One region of the Paenibacillus crassostreae genome, then DNA from elsewhere that is predicted to be linked to it. Evidence: riboswitches for the same ligand, from Rfam matches in the RefSeq annotation. Region 1 holds a riboswitch; each other region holds the start of a gene.
The links. Region 1 has a riboswitch for thiamine pyrophosphate ahead of LPB68_RS17500 (ABC transporter ATP-binding protein). Riboswitches for the same ligand answer to the same signal wherever they lie in the genome.
Positions count from the first base shown of each region.

Region 2: another riboswitch for thiamine pyrophosphate. It lies ahead of LPB68_RS19265 (thiamine phosphate synthase); the one in region 1 lies ahead of LPB68_RS17500 (ABC transporter ATP-binding protein).
Region 3: another riboswitch for thiamine pyrophosphate. It lies ahead of LPB68_RS09805 (ABC transporter substrate-binding protein); the one in region 1 lies ahead of LPB68_RS17500 (ABC transporter ATP-binding protein).
Region 4: another riboswitch for thiamine pyrophosphate. It lies ahead of thiC (phosphomethylpyrimidine synthase ThiC); the one in region 1 lies ahead of LPB68_RS17500 (ABC transporter ATP-binding protein).

Region 1 is NZ_CP017770.1:3,797,469-3,802,505, reverse strand. It holds gene qoxB (cytochrome aa3 quinol oxidase subunit I) at 1-164, shown strand, start outside; gene qoxC (cytochrome aa3 quinol oxidase subunit III) at 161-757, shown strand; gene qoxD (cytochrome aa3 quinol oxidase subunit IV) at 759-1,049, shown strand; gene LPB68_RS17505 (DUF6953 family protein) at 1,164-1,400, shown strand; TPP riboswitch at 1,480-1,583, shown strand; gene LPB68_RS17500 (ABC transporter ATP-binding protein) at 1,607-2,452, shown strand; gene LPB68_RS17495 (ABC transporter permease) at 2,433-3,209, shown strand; gene LPB68_RS17490 (ABC transporter substrate-binding protein) at 3,206-4,231, shown strand; gene thiM (hydroxyethylthiazole kinase) at 4,256-5,037, shown strand, end outside.
Region 2 is NZ_CP017770.1:4,164,444-4,169,480, reverse strand. It holds gene thiO (glycine oxidase ThiO) at 1-200, opposite strand, end outside; gene LPB68_RS19265 (thiamine phosphate synthase) at 277-882, opposite strand; TPP riboswitch at 1,024-1,128, opposite strand; gene LPB68_RS19260 (HXXEE domain-containing protein) at 1,240-1,773, opposite strand; gene LPB68_RS19255 (immunity 53 family protein) at 1,809-2,096, opposite strand; gene LPB68_RS19250 (AAC(3) family N-acetyltransferase) at 2,118-2,903, opposite strand; partial or broken gene LPB68_RS22440 (alanine:cation symporter family protein) at 3,079-3,267, opposite strand; gene LPB68_RS19245 (nitrous oxide-stimulated promoter family protein) at 3,553-3,933, opposite strand; gene hxlB (6-phospho-3-hexuloisomerase) at 4,107-4,664, opposite strand; gene hxlA (3-hexulose-6-phosphate synthase) at 4,673-5,037, opposite strand, start outside.
Region 3 is NZ_CP017770.1:2,088,289-2,093,325, reverse strand. It holds gene LPB68_RS09825 (ABC transporter ATP-binding protein) at 1-37, opposite strand, end outside; gene LPB68_RS09820 (ABC transporter permease) at 62-823, opposite strand; partial or broken gene LPB68_RS09815 (RNA-guided endonuclease InsQ/TnpB family protein) at 989-1,814, shown strand; gene LPB68_RS09810 (MTH1187 family thiamine-binding protein) at 1,925-2,233, opposite strand; gene LPB68_RS09805 (ABC transporter substrate-binding protein) at 2,281-3,327, opposite strand; TPP riboswitch at 3,438-3,548, opposite strand; gene LPB68_RS09800 (pyridoxamine 5'-phosphate oxidase family protein) at 3,697-4,113, shown strand; gene LPB68_RS09795 (glycoside hydrolase family 65 protein) at 4,195-5,037, opposite strand, start outside.
Region 4 is NZ_CP017770.1:2,460,559-2,465,595, forward strand. It holds gene LPB68_RS11450 (heavy metal translocating P-type ATPase) at 1-2,090, shown strand, start outside; gene thiC (phosphomethylpyrimidine synthase ThiC) at 2,085-3,776, opposite strand; TPP riboswitch at 3,968-4,077, opposite strand; gene LPB68_RS11460 (YwhD family protein) at 4,131-4,637, opposite strand; gene LPB68_RS11465 (M1 family metallopeptidase) at 4,790-5,037, shown strand, end outside.

The DNA of each region.
Region 1 (5,037 bases):
TTGGATTCGCAATGGTGTTTAGTTGGTTTATTCCAGCCATCATAGCAGGAATTGGAATCATTATCGTTATGGCAACGATGTCCTTCGATCGCGATCATGGGATAACCGTTTCCGTTAAAGAAATTATGGAGACAGAAAAGAAATTGCGGGGTGAAACACTATGAACATAGATGCTACTAAACCGCTTGAGTACGGATCAGAAGAAAACAGCAACAAAATATTCGGATTTTGGATATTTTTAGGTGCTGAAATTGCTCTATTCGCCACCCTATTTACTGTCTATTTAGTATTGGTTAATCGATTTGCAGCAGGTCCCAGTGGTCCTGAAATATTCGAACTCTCAGGCGTATTGGTCGAGACGTTCTTGCTCCTTACAAGTAGCTTTACCATAGGTCTTGCGATACACAGTATGCGACTTGGTTTGAAGAAACCGATGATGGTCTTTATGATTCTGACATTAATCATGGGTCTAGGTTTCCTAGGTATAGAAATTTCAGAATTCTTTACCTATGTACATGAAGGTGCCACTTTATCGACTAGCGCATTCGTATCCGCATTATTCGTGTTATTAGGAACGCATGGTGCTCACGTAGGATTTGGTCTGTTGTGGGGAATAGCAATATTAATTCAAGTCAAGAGACAGGGCTTAACGTTAGCTACTACTAACAAGTCCTTTATATTCTCTCTTTACTGGCATTTCCTAGACGTCGTTTGGATCTTTATCTTTAGCTTCGTTTACTTGAAAGGACTGATGTGACATGATAAGACAGTTATTTCCAATTCGCCATGTAATCGGCTATCTTTCATCCCTCGTCCTTTCTGCTGTTGCCTTAACCGTCCTGCTCGACATTCCCATTGCTTCTAAAATTGGAATTCTAACGGTAACGGCCATTATTCAGGCCTCACTACAGCTATTTGTATTTATGCATATTAATGAATTAGCTAGTACCAAGAAGGAACTTTACATTAATATTGCCTATGCATTATTCGTGGGTCTAGTCACCATTTTCGGTTCCTTATTCATCTTCATCTGGGGCTGGTATAGTTAATAAGAATGTTACAATAATAAAAAATGCAGCTAACCTACTTTTTAGGCTAAGCTGCATTTTTTATTGTACTCGCTTATCTACTGAGGTAATATCAATGTACAAGGAGTGATCAACATGGAATGGTCAGCAGATCAAATTGCCGAGTGGATGTATAACGAAGTAAAGTCCTCTGGCAAATTACTACAAACCGAAGCAGTTACTCATATTTCAGAACATTTCGGTGAACAGTATATATACGTTAATGAACATGGTAATTCATCCATTGCAAAGGATGTTAAAAAGGCTTTTAAGAAATTACATGGTGGAAGAGCTGCTTGGGATCGAGACAGCTTCTACTGGTATTGGACTTAACCCTTCGAATAAAAAAATATTATACATATTTTTGTAAGTTATGTTATATTAGATGCATTATAAATTTAATAAGACCTTTGTATTTCACTAGGGGAGTCTAACGACTGAGATGGAACTTGAAGTTCCGGACCCTTGGAACCTGATCTGGATTATACCAGCGGAGGGAAGTGGAACGGAATCCTTTCGCTCACGCAGTTATTGCTTGAATGGAATTTTCGGCCCAATTATTCCCTTACGGAATGGTTGGGTCTTATTTGTTTACAGAAAGTGAGGAGTTGATAGCGATTTTCTCATTACATGATTTAAATTTCTCTTTTACTCAAACATGTAGTACACCTTTGATTCAAGGATTATCTATGGATGTACGTGCAGGGGAGTTCGTATCACTAATTGGAATTAGCGGTTCGGGTAAGAGTACTCTCCTCAAGCTTATTGCCGGACTCCTGGCGCCTCTTAGCGGAGACATACGAATACATGGTGAAAAGGTACAATATCGGTTAGGAAAAGCAGCCTACATGCCTCAAAAGGATCTACTGTTACCCTGGAGAACCGTTCTAGACAATTGCCTACTACCTTGGGAACTTAATCAGCAACCTAACCGTGGTGATAAAAAGGACTTTATTACAAAAATCCAAGTAGCTTTAAAACAGTTTGGACTTGATAATCATGAACAATCCTATCCCAATGAATTATCTGGTGGCATGCGACAACGTGTTGCTCTTCTAAGAACACTTCTAACAGGGCAAGACCTGTTGTTATTGGATGAACCCTTTGGCTCACTTGACGCCATGACAAAGAGAGAGATGCATCGCTGGCTATTGGAGATATGGGAGGATCTGAAAAAAACAGTTCTCTTCATCACGCATGATCTAGAAGAAGCCATTCTATTAAGTGATCGAATCTATATTATGGCCAAAGATAGTACTCAGGGTGTAGAAGAGATCATTGTCGATTTGCCTAGACCTAGACATTATGAAATGAACTATAACCCTCAATTTATACAATTGAGACGGGATTTGGAGCGACAATTACATGAGAAGACCACTTTCTAAACGCTGGGTACACGATTATGGATGGTTTCTACTACTTGTACTACTGCTCATCATTACTTGGGAATCAGTAGTTCGTCTTGATTGGGTACATTCCTTCATTATTCCTGCCCCCACATCCATTGCACTTGCGTTATATGAGAACAGATATCTCTTAATTGGAAGACATTTAATCGCTACTTTAGAGGAAATTGCCGTAGGTTTTATGCTATCCGTTAGTCTCGGAGTTCTACTTGCTGCAGGGATGCATATTTCACGTCCACTTGAGAAAATACTCTATCCTTTCATGATTATTAGCCAAACCGTTCCTTTAATTGCACTCTCTCCAATCTTCATTATGTGGTTTGGTTATACCCTTTGGAGTAAGGTAGCTGTAGTATTTCTAACAGCATTCTTCCCCATAGTCGTGAGTACTTATGACGGTCTCAAGAAGGGGGATGTTGAGTATACAGAGTTACTGATGACGATGAATGCGAATCGTTGGGATATTTTCCGTACAATTGAAATACCTATTGCCTTACCTTCCTTCTTCTCCGGATTGAAATTATCCATCGTATATTGTGTCGTTGGAGCTACGATTGGAGAATGGCTAGGGGGCACGAAGGGCTTAGGTTACTATAGCCGAAGAATGTCAAGCAACTTGCATACTGATGAAATGTTCGCGTCCATAATCATACTCTCTTTACTAGGCATAATCTTATTTTTGATGATTGTAATCATAGAGAACAAGTTTCTAAAGAAAAGAGGTCTTCCCAAATGACATTGCATATGAAAAAGATCATTCCCACATTACTAGTATTGGTCCTGTTAACACTGTCTGGTTGTAGTAATATATCTAACTCTAATCAAGCAACTGAACAGCCCGCTACATCACCAGAAAGCACTCTTAAAAAGATCAGCATCATGCTCGATTGGTATCCGAATGCTGTTCATTCTTTAATCTACGTAGCGCAGGAAAATGGATATTTCGCGGAACAAGGATTAGAAGTCGACATACAAATGCCTGCTGAGACCAATGACTCTTTGAAGTTAGTAGCTGCTGAAAAAGTCGATCTAGCCCTTAGCTATCAACCACAAATACTTATGGCTCGCGGTGAGGGAATTCCGGTTACATCAATAGCTGCGATAGTTAGACATCCATTAAATCATCTCATGGTACCTGCTCATGGAACAATCCAATCACCTAAAGACCTAACGGGTCTAACCGTAGGCTATTCTTCCATCCCATTGTATGAAGCTATGGTACATACCATGATTAAGCATGATGGCGGTGATCCTGATAATGTAAAAATGGTTGATGTCGGTTATGATCTCATTCCAGCTATAGCAACTTCTAATGTAGATGCCATTATGGGTGGATTCATTAATCATGAACAATTAATACTCACGAAACAAGATCATCCTGTGATCGCACTGGACCCTACAGATTATGGTGTACCAGATTATTATGAACTCGTACTCGTTACTAGCGATCAGAACCTAAGAGATAAAAAAGAATTGCTCGCTAAGTTTATAACAGCCATAGCAGATGGACAACAATTCGTTCAACAACATCCTGAAGAAGCTTTAACTATTCTTTTTGAACATGAAGACCAGACATCTCCCTTAGACAAAGACATTGAAACTAAGAGTCTACAGATTCTATTACCACTGATGGATGCTGAGGAACAGACTTTCGGATATCAAGCACCAGAATCATGGGAGACGGTTAATCAGTGGCTCATTAAGAACAAGTTATTACCTGACACTGTAAAAGCGAAAGATGCCTTTATCAATTTATGATTCATATTAAGGAGGAATTTACACATGTCATTTCTACAAAAAGTTCGTGAAACCAATCCACTTATACACAATATTACTAATAATGTCGTTACCAACTATACAGCCAATGGGCTACTCGCTTTAGGTGCCTCACCGTTTATGGCAGATGCACACGAGGAAGTTTCCGATGTAGCCAAACTCGCTAATGCTCTCTTGCTTAACATGGGAACTCTCAATAACAATATCGTAGACTCTATTCTTATGGCGGGTACATCGGCCAATAAGCATAACGTACCTATTGTTTTTGATCCTGTCGGTGCTGGTGCCACATCCTATCGTACAGCTATAGCACAGAAAGTCGCTAAAAAGATAAAGCTTACTGTACTGCGTGGGAATGTTGCGGAAGTAGCTCATGTTATTGGTGAAAGCTGGTCCATTAAAGGTGTAGATGCCGGATCTGGTGAAGGGAACATCGTACAACTAGCACAAAAGGCAGCTCATCAACTAGGGTGCATCGTTGTGGTAACGGGAGCTGATGATGTTATCACGGACGGTCAGACCACTTATCTCGCTAGTAATGGTCACCCTATTTTGACCACAATAACAGGTTCAGGATGTTTGCTTGGTTCTGTGATTGCTGCCTTTCTAGCTGTTAGCGAACAACATTCGATAGAAGCTGTAACCGAAGCTGTGTCCTTTTATGGCGTGGTTGCAGAAATAGCTAACGAGATGGTAGAAGCCAAAGGTCCTGGTAGCTTTCAAATTGAATTCTTAAATCAATTGGCATTGGTGACACCGGAGCTTTACCAGCAAAGAACTCTTATCCA
Region 2 (5,037 bases), 370 kb from region 1:
CGCGCCATATCATACATAGGCCCAGCCTCAGTAATTTCCGCTTGCACTGCAAGCATTCCTGCTGCCGCATTCGATGCTTGGCTTCCTAGACGATCTCGTTCCAATAGAATAACTTTCATCCCTCTTGCTGACATATAATAAGCGATCGAACTTCCTATCACTCCCCCACCCACTATAATGACATCCGCTTTTCTCACCATGACGAATACCCTCCTAAAAGTTTTTGTGCATGTACATCTTGAGTAACCTCGAAAAACTAGCATCGGAAGCATTTGATTAAATGTCTAAAGCATCGCGGTAATTCTTCGCTGACTGTAATGGGTTGTCTGCAGCTGTAATTCCAGATAGGACTGCAATCCCTGCTGCTCCAGTTACCATAATCTGCTGCACATTTTCAGGTTTAATCCCACCAATCGCGATGACTGGAACACGCACTCTTTTTACAACTTCTTCTAATGCCTTCGTTCCTCTGGCTAGCTGTCCTGGCTTAGAATCTGTTGGGAATATATGTCCATATATTAGATAATCAGCCCCTTGATAACTCATCTGTTCTGCTTCTTGAACATCATGAACTGAACGTCCTATACGCATATTGGCGAAAGCATTTCTGACTGCCCACACCTCCAAGCTTTGGTAGTTTAACTGAACACCCCCTACGCCAGACGCGCATGCTACATCAACTCGGTCGTTAATAATCACTTTACTAAGAGGTACTCCACTCGTTCTTAAAGCCATCACTCCCTTCCATAACTCCAGTGCCTGACTCGTTTTCTCCCGCAAGTGAAAGGCTGTCACATAGGGATGAATAAGTGCCGCTACCCTTGCAAAGTGTTCTAACTCAGACTGACCATTCGAAATCACATGCAATTCTCGCACCCTCATTACACTCCCTTCCATTTTTTCTTCAGACACATTACTGAATTATCAGAAAAAACAAAAAGCCACCTTCAGCATAGAAGGCGGCCTAATATCAATAGTTCATAGAATGCAGACAAATAAATGTACACAAAGCTATCATAACTAAATCTTTCAAGCTCACTTCCCTACGCTGGTATAATCCAGATCAGGTTCAAAGGGTTTGGAATCAAACACATCCGTCTCAGCTAAATAGCACCCCTAGTGATCAATCGTATTCAATTGAATCCATATTAACACATAAATGGGAACAATGACATTCCCAATCTAACAAAACTTTATTACTTACTGTATATACAGGACGTTGCTGTTTGCAGTAGCAGATCATTCTCGGATCACGAACTTACCTACCTTATGTCCTAGTAGCACTAGCGGAAGTACAAATAGTCCTGTCGGTGCATATCGCAACACCTCTTGTAGGGTAACTAGATCTTCGTTGATCATTCTATAAAACAAATATCCCGAATAAGGTAAGATCATGATTAGCGCTGTCACTACTCCCGGAGTGTACGATTTCACAACCAAGGATTGTGCTACATGAGTAAATACATGGACCAACATCAGGGCATTACACCCAACGAATAGAACATAGTGATTCTGCTCAACTGCCCAATAAGTTATGGGTATAAAAACGATGAACTCCACGAAGACAGCAACCGCAAACTGAGATGATTTCACTTCTGACATGTTCTTGACTAATTTCCTCGCAATCATTGGTATGAACCTATTAATTCTAGGGAAGTTCTTCTTCATCCAGGATTCAACAAATATGATTTCTTCTAGATCATGGATCATAAATACCGCTAGAAATAACCACATCAAGGATTCTATCGACAGGAAAGAGTCAGTTAAACCCATTGCAAATCATCTCCTGATCCTTTGACTTCCTTGCGTTAACCTTCTGCCCATTCTTTAAAAAGGTGGATCATTTCTTCTAAATTTCTTAATCCGCCCGCACCTTCAAACTGTCCATCTTTGATCCAGCATCTTACCCAATCATGATCATCCCGATCTATAATGATCTCATTTAATTCCTTCCCCGCTAATTCAGTCTCAAGTATTGGTACCGTTACTCTCCACCCAGGGGTATCGATCGATTCGATCTTTATTACATGAATATGCTCCCATGCATCATCACAATGACTCTCGTACCAATCTTCTAACCACTTCAAATCACTCATCTACCTCATCCTTCTTCCTTGTTAGTTATCAAATAGCTGTTTCATATGTTGACTTAAAGGTTCATTATCTGAGAATAAATCAGGATCCTCGCGGAGCATTTCTGTCAGAATGTCAGTCATCTTGACCGTGTCACATATTCGTACAACCGCATCGCCTAATTCACCAAAAACCAACGCACCGTGTTTCACCATTACATCCTCGACCTTCCAGAAATACTCTGACCAAGCTTGTCCACAATGTCTGCGAGACGGTACTTCAATAATCGTTCCGTCACCTAGAATAGTCTGTAACTTCTCATGGTGTTCAGTCATGCGACCTGGAATATCAAGCCATTCCTCTACTCCATGCATAAAGGTATTTCTTCGTAAATCCACGCCAATTAACAGAATAGTTGCTTGATGATCTAACAACTTACCCCAAGCTGATCCTCTAGCACAAGGTGTATCAAAGGCTTCATCACCTTTTGTGAACCAGTCTGCATCTTGCCCTTTCGCTGCTACCGAATGTGTAGGATGCCAAGAGCGAATTACTCCATGTCGTTTACGGAATAACTCAGGTAATATCCCAATGCACGAAGGTGATTGCTCCACATAAAATTTAGGATTGTTCTCATTGATATTAGCCCAGGTATGCGTAGGAAGTACAAGAAGTCCGTCCTTCATATATTCTTCTAACACGTCAAGGACAGTATTTGCCCCACCTTCTACCTCTCCCAGACTTTTCATGGAAGAGTGAACTAAGACGACACTTTGTTGATTAATTCTCATTTGTTGCAATTGTTCTAAAAGACTGGTGTGTGTATGCATGATATTATATCTCCTTAAAAGCATCGTGAATTTGTAATTTAGTACGACTCAACTTATACATTATATTATTAAAATTTGAGAGTCTCTTTAAATTATTCAACAATGTCAGCTTGATCCCTTCAAAGAATATAAAAACCATGGTATAGGAAAGCCTCGTACCCCATAGCTTTTAAATTCAGCTTACTTTACTATTAATTTCACGAAATGGTTTCTTTCGCTTATTCTTGCCTATAGCATCCATATACAATCGAGTCTCAGCAACAACAACACCAGAATGGCCTAATAAAGCAATCAAGTTAGGGAATGCCATCAATGCATTAACAATATCTGCAATTAACCAAATGGCATCCAACTTAATAAATGATCTTGCCCAAGAAGGCAGTTAGGTAGTCGAAGTAATTGAAGTAAATCCAAACGAATCGTCAACCAAATTCCTATTCCCATGACTAGAATAAGTAGAGGTGCTCCTAAAAAATAATAAAAACAAAAAAGAGTCAAATCATCTGATTTTGACCCTTGGAGAGATACAGGATATAGGATAACACAGCTATCTCTCGAACTAGTGAAACTATTCACACAAGCAGAAACGGCTAATTTTTATCATTATACATACTTGCCCTACCAATTCACAAGTGAACAATCTGTGCAATCACTTAGTAAACCCATCTAAAGCATGCCGTAGTGCTACTAGTGGATGGCTCCATAACATGCGTGGTCCAGCATATTTCATCACGGCTTTAATTTGTTGGCGTCGGTCTGGCTTATAACAATGAACTGGACATTTCTCACATGTCGTTTTACCCTCACCAAATTTACAAAGGGCCAGTCGCAAGTGGGAGTATTGAAAAAGATCTTTACAATCAGCGCACAATTCACCTGGTCCCATCTCAACACTCTCATTCCGAATATGCCCTTGTCCCATACAATACATTTGAATCATAATAGCCACAGTAGCTTTCTCTCGAAGAATACGTGGACCATTATTCCCTTGGGGCTTCGTTCGCGTCTGATCAGCCGATGTTTCTGACATGATTATTTACCTCTCTTTCATACAACTATACTATTATACTTCCTATTTCAATAGCCAATCTATTAACAATATCTCACTTTAACCGATATTCTCATTCAACTCCGCATAGGGTTTGCCGATTCGAACTGGTAACTTAAATGCAAAAAAGGTGATCCCTTGGGACCACCATATCTTTATTCTAAGTTAGCGTGATTTCCGTACATAGCCTGACCATTCAAAGACTGTATCTCCATCAGGCGTAAAACAACCGCATCGCATATGAGTAATAGCATCTGCTCAAAAAGTGATCCCATGGGTTGAATCGTGACTGCCTCATGGTGCAACTGATCCTTAGACGCACCAGGCATTGTAACGATAATATTAGAAAGCTTGCTTACCGTAGATACAGGAGATAAAGTCATCACGGCCACACACGCCTCCAAGCTTTGTGCCTTCTCTGCCATTGGAATAAGTGACTTCGTCTCACCTGAACCTGATCCAATAATAAGAAGATCTCCCTTAGCAAGGCTCCTCGTAACAGTCTCTCCGACAACGTATACATCTTTGCCAAGGTGCATCAGTCGCATCGCAAAGGCACGCATCATAAGTCCAGAGCGTCCTACCCCGGCTACGAATATTCTCTTTGCTTCACCTATTTGCTCAACAAGTAGCTCCAACTGCTGATCTACGAGTTGATCAGCAGAGTTATTCAACTCGTCCAATACCGTAACAACGTATCGTTTCGTTTGCATTATCGTTATTAACCTTGGGTAATTAGTCGCTTCATCTCAGAAGCAGCTGAACTCATATTGGTTTCCCCTGTAATACCCCCGCCAACAATAACAAGATCTGGATTAACTGCAATAACTTCCGGTAAAGTGCTGAGTTTAATACCACCCGCAACAGCTACTTTTGCATTTTTTACAACCGCTTTGATCGTCCGGAGATCTTCAAAGGAATTTTGTCCTTCTGCTTGAAGATCATAGCCCGTATGAACGCAAATGTAATCGACGCCTAAAGCATCAACCTCTGCTGCACGCACAGCTAGATTCTTCACGGCAATCATATCGACCAATATTTGCTTACCATGTTTTTTGGCTTCCTCAACTGCACCCTTAATACTAG
Region 3 (5,037 bases), 1.7 Mb from region 1:
TCTGAAGGCTGCTGTCTTGTGAAATAATAGGTTCCAATATGATATACACATCCTTCATTTCTTATTTTTCTTGTTGTGGAGTCCAACGTACTGTCCACTTCTCAAGAAGAGCTATAAGGGAGAACATGATAAGGCTGAGCACAACAATGATTGCGATCGCCACAAACATCCGATCTGTTCGATAGCTAGCTTTCTGTAACATCATGTAGTAACCAATTCCCTTATCTGATCCAATCCATTCTGCAATGACAGCCCCCATCACGCTATAAGTGGCAGCAATTTTGATTCCTGAGAACAACGATGGTAGTGAGTGTGGAAGTTCTAACTTAACGAAGATTTGACGCTTGTTAGCTCCAATCATCCGCATATAACTAAGCATCGTTGAATCTGTCTGTTTCAACCCACCCATCATGGCGAGAGATACAGGGAAGAAACAGACTAATGTAATGACAATGATCTTGGGTAGTAATCCAAAACCAAACCATATCATGAGCAGTGGAGCAAGAGCGATTGTAGGAACATTTTGACTCAGAATAAGTAAAGGATATAATGCTGATTTAAGAAAAGGTGTCATATGTAATACAATAGCGATAAGAAGACCCACCAGAGTACCAATGATGAACCCCACAACCGTTAACTGTATAGTAGCTAAAGTATGCTTCCATAATCCAACAGATTGACTGGAAGCCTCTTGGGCAATAGCGTATGGAGAGGGGAGAATCCATTGCTCGATATCGAAGAAAGTAGTACATAGTTGCCATATTGTTAACAAGAAGAGGACCGCCACGAAGGGCGGCCAACATTTACTCCACCAAGATTTCATCAATATCACTGTGGATACACGCGACTTTAGTCGTGCGAGGAAGCAGTGTCGCTGAATGCGACTGGTGTTTGTCTCGCATTATCCACTTCTCCTTTCGTCTGTGTCTAGTCTCTTGAATCTTCACTAGAGAATAACTATAATAAATTTAGTGAAGGTGGTGCCAATATGCAAATTACAATTACAGCTAAAATAAAGATCAAACCTACGGGGGACCAAGTATCTCAGTTAAGCGAAACAATGAGCGCATACAGACAAGGATGCAATTTTGTTTCTAGGATTGTCTTAGATTCTGTAAATCTAAATCAAGCTTTTTTGCATAAAGCCACATATGGACCACTTCGTACTCAATATGGATTGCGATCACAAATGGCTCAGTCTGTCATGAAAACCGTCATTGCAAGATATAAGACCAACAAGAGTAATAATCATGAATGGTACAACTGCTTATGATTCCCAAGACAACACTTTCTTCTTCAATGGGAGACCTATCAAGCATAAGCGTTCTAAATACAAGTTTCTTCGCAAACACCTTCAACAACTAGGGACTGCATCCTCACGCAGAAGAATAAAGCGGATTGGACAACGAGAATCCCGTTGGATGACTGATGTAAATCATCAGGTCAGTAAGGCACTCGTTGACCATTATGGAAACAACACCCTGTTTGTTATTGAAGACTTGTCTGGAGTACGTAACGCAACTGAAAGAGTAAGAGTTAAGGATCGTTACATCACAGTTTCTTGGTCATTCTTCCAGTTCCGTCAAATGCTAATTTACAAAACCGCAATGGCGGAGTCTAAGGTTCTTATCGTTGATCCACGATACACTTCGCAAACCTGCCCGAAATGTGGTCACACAGAGAAGGCTAACCGAGATAAAAAGAAACACGTGTTTTGCTGTAAAAACTGCCACTACACTTCTAATGACGATCGTGTGGGGGCAATGAATCTTCAGCGAAAAGGAATTGAGTACATCGCTGAAGTAACTACCTAAGCATGTCTTTTGTAGTTGGGTAGCTGTCAGCCTGCCTGATGTAACGCCACAGTAAGGAAGGAGATTCGCAAGAATCGTTCGCACTTCCGGGCAGTTACAAGCTCGTGACTTTAGTCTTGAGCTGTTGATGGACGATATTTCTCCGTTAATTTTTCCATACTAATACCTTTCGGATTATGCGCGATTTTGATCTGAGAGATGATACTTGGACTTCCCGCTTCCACCAGAGCCTCATGCATTTTTTTTACAATATCTAGTAGTTCGCCTAGTTCACCTTCCATAGTAGTCTCTAATGGATGCACCTCATGTTTCACGCCAGATTGTTGAATGACCTCGATTGCACGATCTACGTAAGGAATGGAATCTTCATTTCCCGGTGTCTTTGGAATAACTTGAATGCTTAGTAAGGTGTTAGCCATAATATAAATTCAATCCTTTCTAAATTAGAATAAATAGTTACGATAAGTTATTGTGGTAGAAAATCATTGGTATATGCTTTTTCAATTTCAATTGATTTATCCAAAAGGTTATGACTTAACATCCAATTGGTATAATTTTGCCATACGGAAGCTTTTTGTTCACCCCAACGAGGAGCATCATCTGTATAACGTGGACTAAGCCATTTCTGACTTGCTAAGACTAGATCCTTGTCTAACTCAGGAACGGAGGCAATAAGAATATTGGCAGCTTCTTCTGGATTATTTATAGCTAGTTGATAGCCTTTAGCTGTTGCCTTAAGGAAGGATTTTATGAGTTCAGGATCCTCCTGGATCTGCTTCTCGTTCGTGACAATAACAGGTGTATAATAATCTAGCTCATCAGAATAATCTTTAACATATAGCATATCGAGTGGTTCATTGCGAAGTTCGGCTTCAATACCTGTCCATGCATAGAAGATCCATGCGAAATCGATATCACGTTTAACCGCTGTGAAGAAATCAGCATTACCCATATTGATCATACTAACCTCTGAGACATTCGCATCTTCAGCCTCCATGATGGAACCCATCACGGCTTCTTCTACAGGTGAGCCCCATCCACCATAGTTTTTACCTTCAAAATCCTTAGGTGATTTAATATTGCGGTCTACAGGTGCTGCGAAACCGGAAGTATTATGTTGGATAATTGCTGCGATAGAGACCAGCGGGACATCTTGTGTTCTTGCTTGTGTCACGCTCTCTTGATACCCGATTCCGAAGGGAACAGTCCCTGAGGCAACCATCGTATCAGCGCCACCTTCACCCGGTTGAATGATCTCTACGTTCAATCCTTCCTCTTCATAATATCCCTGATCCTTCGCTACATAAAGTCCAGTGTGATTCGTATTAGGCGTCCAGTCCAACACAATTTTAACATCTTTTAACGGCTTGGACTCTGTTGACGTTCCTTCTGTTGTAGATTTGGACTGATTACTAGGCTTTGAAGCCTGGTCATTCTGGTTACTCCCGCAACCAACTACTACAATTAATAGCAAGCTGATTAGAAGTGAAGTTATTCCTTTCCGGTTTCTCATTCTTCTTTCTCTCTCCTTTGGTGGACCATGAGCTAAATAAGTCCTATTTGTATTCGACAAAAAAAGCGTCCCGTAATCGGGACGCATGTAGGCGCAATATAGATATGGCTGTATCATATCGGTTACGTTCCTACGCTGGCATTATCCAGATCAGGTATAAGGGTCAGTGTCTAGAGGGACACAATCTCAGCCAGCCAATTCCAGCACCCCTGGTACATATAAAGTTAAGCGTTTCTATATGAATTATAATCCACTACGGTGATAGTGTCCAGTAGGCACTTGTTCAAGGGACGGTTTATAAGTAAGATGGTGGGCATAATAAATGATATGAAATTGATTCCTAGTAAAAGAAAGGTGAATAATAGACCTATGGAAAAAACAATGATTGAGCAAGAAATAACAAAGATTTTAGACCGAAATAAGATTTGTTCATTGGCTACGATTGAAGGAAATAAACCGAAACAGAGATATATGGTACTGTTTAATGAAGGTTTGAGCCTACATTTGGCGACCGATCTGAGAACACATAAAGTAGAAGAACTGAAGAATAATCCTAATATATCCTTGCTTCTCGGGTATGAAATCGGTGGAACAAAAGATAGTTTGGAGATCGAAGGTACCTGTTCAATCAGTACGAATGATAGTTTAAAGGAAAAAGTCTGGAATGATGATTTGAAAGAGTGGTTCGACGGACCAAAGGATCCCAATTATGGCATTCTTGACGTTCACATTACACGTATTCTTTATCAAGAAAAGGGTGGTAAGCAAAGGGAATGGATCGCATGAAGTATTATACATAGTAAGTCGAACGAGAAAGACCCCCACATCCCGCGATCGCGGAGTATGGGGGTCTTCTAATATAGGCTATTAAATACTGATTTGGATGTGGCTCAATCCATTAACCGTATAATCATTTCCATAAACATTGACATTTGCTGGTGCTTCCGTCTCGTTCAAAACGGTCACATCGTGTTCGCTAACTGTAACTTTTAGGCGAGAACTACGGAACATCACTTTGAATGAGAAGGATTTCCAATGACCAGGATTGAATGGATTTAAATGTAGAACGCCATTCTGAACACGTAGTCCCCCAAAACCATGAACAACAGACATCCAAGTACCAGCCATACTTGTTGTATGACAGCCATCTTCCGTATCGTTATTATAGTTGTCTAGATCTAGGCGAGAAGTACGTAGATACATTTCATATGCTTTCTCTTTATAACCTAATTCGCAGGCAAGAATGGAATGTACACAAGGTGATAAGGAAGACTCATGAACTGTAAGTGGCTCATAAAAGTCAAAATTACGTTTGACTTCATCAAGATTGAATTGATCTCTTAATGTGAATATCCCTTGTAATACGTCAGCTTGCTTGATATAAACCGAACGCAAGATGCGATCCCAAGACCATTGTTGGTTCAATGGTAAATTTGATGGATCTAGATCTTTCACTGGCGTCAAGTCTTTATCTAAGAATCCATCCTGCTGAAGGAATACTTGGCGTTCTTCATCATATGGATAATGCATTTTGGCGATGATATCACTCCATTTGGAGGTTTCTTCTTCTTTAAGATCTAATTTGGCAACAAGCTCTTTGTATACGCTCGGTTCATTCTTTTGTAAATGCTCCAGAACTTCCAAAGTATACTTCAATGTCCATACCGCCATGCTATTGGTATACCAGTTGTTGTTAATATTGTTCTCATA
Region 4 (5,037 bases), 1.3 Mb from region 1:
AAATGCAAGAAGCGATTCAAAAATTGGAGTACGGTTCCGACGCTCGGTTAAGTTATGTTAATAGTAAATTAACGATACACCCTAATGCAGATATCAGCCATGTCGATCGTATTTTAAAGGGTGATGGCGCTCGTATTATTCACATAAAGGAGCATTCTCTTGACGATCATCACGAACATCCGGCAGACCCTCATCATGGCCACAGTCATGATGCTGAAGGAAATCAACTAATTAAGTGGTTACTCGGAATAGCAGTTGTTATCTACCTGCTCACATTTGTCCTGAAGAATGTATTACCTGAGCCCTTACTCATCGCCATGTATATGATCGTTATTGCCCTAAGTGGGTATTCAACCTTTTGGCGCGGCCTAAATAATCTTATACATCTCAAGTTTAATATGGATACATTGATGACGGTCGCTTTAACAGGAGCTGTAGTCATTGGTGAGTGGAAAGAAGCAACTCTTGTTGCAATTCTGTTTGGTGTGAACGAACTTCTCGAAGGCTATGGTATGGATCGTGCGCGTAAATCGATTAAGGCATTACTAGCCAATGCTCCTAAAGAAGCTGCATTACTAAGTAATGGAAATGTAGTTCATGTTCCTATTTCAAGCCTTCGTGTAGGTGATCTTGTGCGTGTTAGAGCAGGGGAGAAGATTCCCTCCGACGGCATTATAAATGATGGGAATAGTTCCGTTAATGAAGCAGCGATCACAGGGGAGTCTATACCTGTAACCAAAAAACCAGGGGATTATGTCTACGGAGGTAGCGTAAATACAGATGGTTTACTTGATATTCGCATTGAAAAGGCCTACGAAGAATCTTCATTAGCTAAGATCATGCATTTAGTTCAGGAAGCCCAAGATAGTAAAACACCTACTGAATTGTTTATCGATAAATTCGCCAAATACTATACACCTGCTATTATGATTGTGGCCATCTTGGTCATCCTTATACCCCCATTACTATTAGGACAGCCTTGGATGAAATGGGTATATCAAGGGCTTGCTATTCTAATTGTTGGATGCCCTTGTTCACTCGTGCTCTCTTCTCCTATCGCTTTGGTGAGTGGTATGACTCGCAGTGCACGAAATGGTATTCTCATTAAAGGTGGCGTTCATCTTGAACAATTAGGTAAAATGCAGGTTCTAGCCTTTGATAAAACTGGCACTCTCACCCAAGGTGTACCCTCGGTTATGGAAGAAGCCATTTATGACCCTGAGCGATTCTATGATGTAGCAGGTACTTTAGAACAGTCGTCCCTCCATCCCTTGGCTAAAGCTATTGTTCGCCACATCTACCATCAACATGAATCTCCTATCTCTCCTGAATCGACTCAACTCACGACTTTACCGGGACTTGGTATCCAAGGAGAGATCGGAGGCAGAACTTATTGGATGGGTAGCGAAGATATAATAACACATGTAGCAACAACAGATTCGGAACAGATGAATATGGTGAACCATGATATTCTTCGGTTGAAAGAGCAAGGTCTGACGCTAGTCATTACAGTTGATGAAACTCATGTCCTCGGAATATTTGGACTTGCAGATACCATACGACCCGAGACGAAGGATGTCATTCGTCAACTTCATCAAGCAGGTATCACTCAGACTGTTATGCTTACAGGAGATCATGAACAATCCGCACAAATGATTGCCACAGAGGCAGGTGTGTCTAGTTATTATGCAGGTCTTCTCCCCGAGCAAAAGGTCGACCACATTAAGCGCCTATCCTCTCAATGGAAGGTAGCCATGGTTGGTGACGGGATCAACGATGCCCCTGCTCTAGCCACCGCCCAATTGGGAATAGCTATGGGTAAAGGAACAGATAGTGCTATGGAGACCGCCGATATCGTGCTCATGCAGGATCACCTTGGTAAGCTACCAAGTGCCATCCACATGGCTCGACAGGTAAATCGCATCATCGGCTGGAACATAGGTATTTCCTTATCGTTGAAGGCTATTGCACTACTGCTCACTATCCCAGGCTGGCTCACCCTCTGGATTGCGATATTATCCGATATGGGCGCCACCATTATTGTCACACTACTCGGCATGACCATTCTACTGGGCAAGGACCAATCATAATAGGGGTTGCCTCGTAGAATCACGAATATCGTGGGAAATACGCATGCTACAAAACTTCGGTCCACACATAGAGCAGAAGTGGGCTATCTTGGCTCCTTCGGCGGGTAGCGTCTCATCATGGTATTCCAAAGCTCTTTCTGGATCGAGCGACAAGTGGAATTGATCACGCCAACGGAAATCGAATCGAGCTTTGGAAAGGGCGTTATCCCTATCCTCCGCACCTTTATGGCCTTTCGCTAGGTCGGCAGCATGCGCGGCAATTTTATAAGCGACGACGCCTTCTCTTACATCATTCTTATTGGGTAATCCAAGATGTTCCTTCGGTGTGACATAACAGAGCATAGCAGTTCCAAACCAACCAATCATCGCCGCTCCAATGGCAGAGGTGATATGATCATAACCTGGTGCAATATCTGTCGTTAGGGGTCCCAATGTATAAAAAGGGGCCTCTTTACAGATTTCAAGCTGCTTATCCATATTTTCTTTTATTAAATGCATGGGTACATGACCAGGACCTTCTACCATCACCTGAACATCATGCTTCCAAGCGATACTCGTCAATTCACCCAGTGTTGCCAGTTCCGCGAATTGTGCCTCATCATTTGCATCTGCGATAGATCCTGGACGCAGACCATCTCCTAATGAAAAAGAGACATCGTACATTTTCATAATTTCACAGATATCCTCAAAATGCGTATAGAGAAAGTTCTCTTGATGGTGAGCAAGACACCATGCAGCCATTATTGACCCACCTCGGGATACAATCCCTGTCATCCGATTAGCGGTCAATGGAATATATCGAAGTAACACGCCTGCATGGATTGTGAAATAATCCACACCCTGTTCTGCTTGCTCGATTAAGGTATCTCTATACACTTCCCACGTCAAATCCTCGGCTTTGCCATTTACCTTTTCTAAAGCTTGATATATGGGTACCGTACCAATAGGAACCGGAGAATTGCGAATAATCCATTCTCGAGTTGTATGAATATTCTTGCCTGTGGACAGATCCATAATATTATCTGCACCCCAACGGGTAGCCCACCTCATCTTTTCGACTTCTTCCTCTATGGAAGAAGTCACAGCTGAATTCCCTATGTTTGCGTTAATCTTCACTAGGAAGTTACGCCCAATGATCATGGGCTCGCTTTCGGGGTGATTGATGTTAGCTGGGATGATCGCCCTCCCCCGAGCAACCTCATCTCTGACAAATTCCGGTGTAACGTTCTCCCGGATAGCGACGTACTCCATTTCTGTTGTGATCAGACCCTTACGCGCGTAATGCATTTGAGTCACATTTCTAGCCCTTCTTGCTCTTAAGGGTTGTCGCTGTAGAGCTGGAAACACTTCCGCTAAAGATTCGCCTCGTGTTTGTCCATTATCTTCAGGTTGTACCGTTCTGCCTTCATATGCCTCTACGTCTCCCCGTCCCTCAATCCAAGCTAAACGATTCGGTTGCAACCCTAAGCGTATGTCAGTATGAATCTCCGAGTCAGTATAAGCACCGCTGGTATCATAGACACGTACAGGTGCATTCTGCTCTTCTCCAGATAATCCCCGAGTCGTACTGAGCGTTATCTCACGCATTGGTACTTGAATGTCTGTACGCGAACCCTTTACATAAACTTTTTTACTTCCCGGAAAAGCCGACAGGTTGATTTCACTCTTCTTCATTTCGCTTGACATTTCATATCCTCCTAGTAAGGTGATTTGATCAAGCGGAGCAAATTCTATGTGCCAAGCATAAACGCCTTCGGCGTCCTTATAAGGACGGTAAGTGTTTAAGCGAGAAATATAAGACATAAAGTATAGCGTAAAACTTATACTTTCTTATATTTAAAAAAGACTGCATCTAAGAAAGAGGCAGTCTTTAAGTACACAAATAGAACTCCAATTCCTCCGCTGGCATTACCCAGATCAGGTTTGACGGTCGATAGTTATATTCTATCCTCTCAGCCTGGCACACCAAGCTCCCGTTACTATTTAATTGTTAAATATTGTATATCAACATAGTCGTGAAAATCAAGTAAATTATTTGGATTAAACTTCTAACGCTTTTTTCAATTCCTCAGAAGAAGCTTCCCACCACTCTTCATTACGGGTAATCAGCAGGTTCTTGAGCGCTCTCTTCTCCCCTACATTCAATTCATCCAATATAATCTTACGCTTTAAGGCTGCATCCAGCTTATTAACGTGATCTGCCAGAATTTTATATCCTCTACGCGCTTCTGTATCGATCCACATCTCGCAAGCTGTCGCTCCACCATAGAGTTGACCTTCTGGTGTACGATCTACCGCCACCCAGACTACCCATACTTGACGACCATTAGGAACATCCTCACGGTTCATAGAGAATTTAATCCCTTTCTCCACTTTACTCTTCGCATGAATCGCACCGACATCCACCTTAGCTTCACCTTGGTCAATGATGACAGGTGATACACTGTTTAGGTCAATCGAGCCCGCTCCAAAACCTGTATGTTTACTTTTGCTACTTACAATATTCAGGGCAATCTGTTTCTTGCCACTTGGTTGGTTGTTATCCATTCTATTATTATCCTCCCACCACAAAACAGAGATATTAGCTCAGATTTCTGACACCTGCTAATTATTGATGTATTCATATTATTTTAACTAATAATTTCCCAATTGCAAACATATACATGCTGTAGATGCTTGTCAACGGGAGGTATTCAAGTATGACGCCAGCTCGCGCCAAAAAATTTACCATTGTAATTGTTGCCCTATTTCTCCTCAGTGGAACCTGGTGGATACTGCTCAAAGATTCACCTGAATCCAACACCGTCTTTGCTCCAGATCAGTCCAAGCCTACCAAAACAAGTACTCCTGAATCGCAAAAAGAAAGTGTTCAGCAGCCTACGGCGGAAGTACTTAGCAAAAGGATCGTTGAGTATCATATCGATGTGTCATTAGATCCGAATGCCAA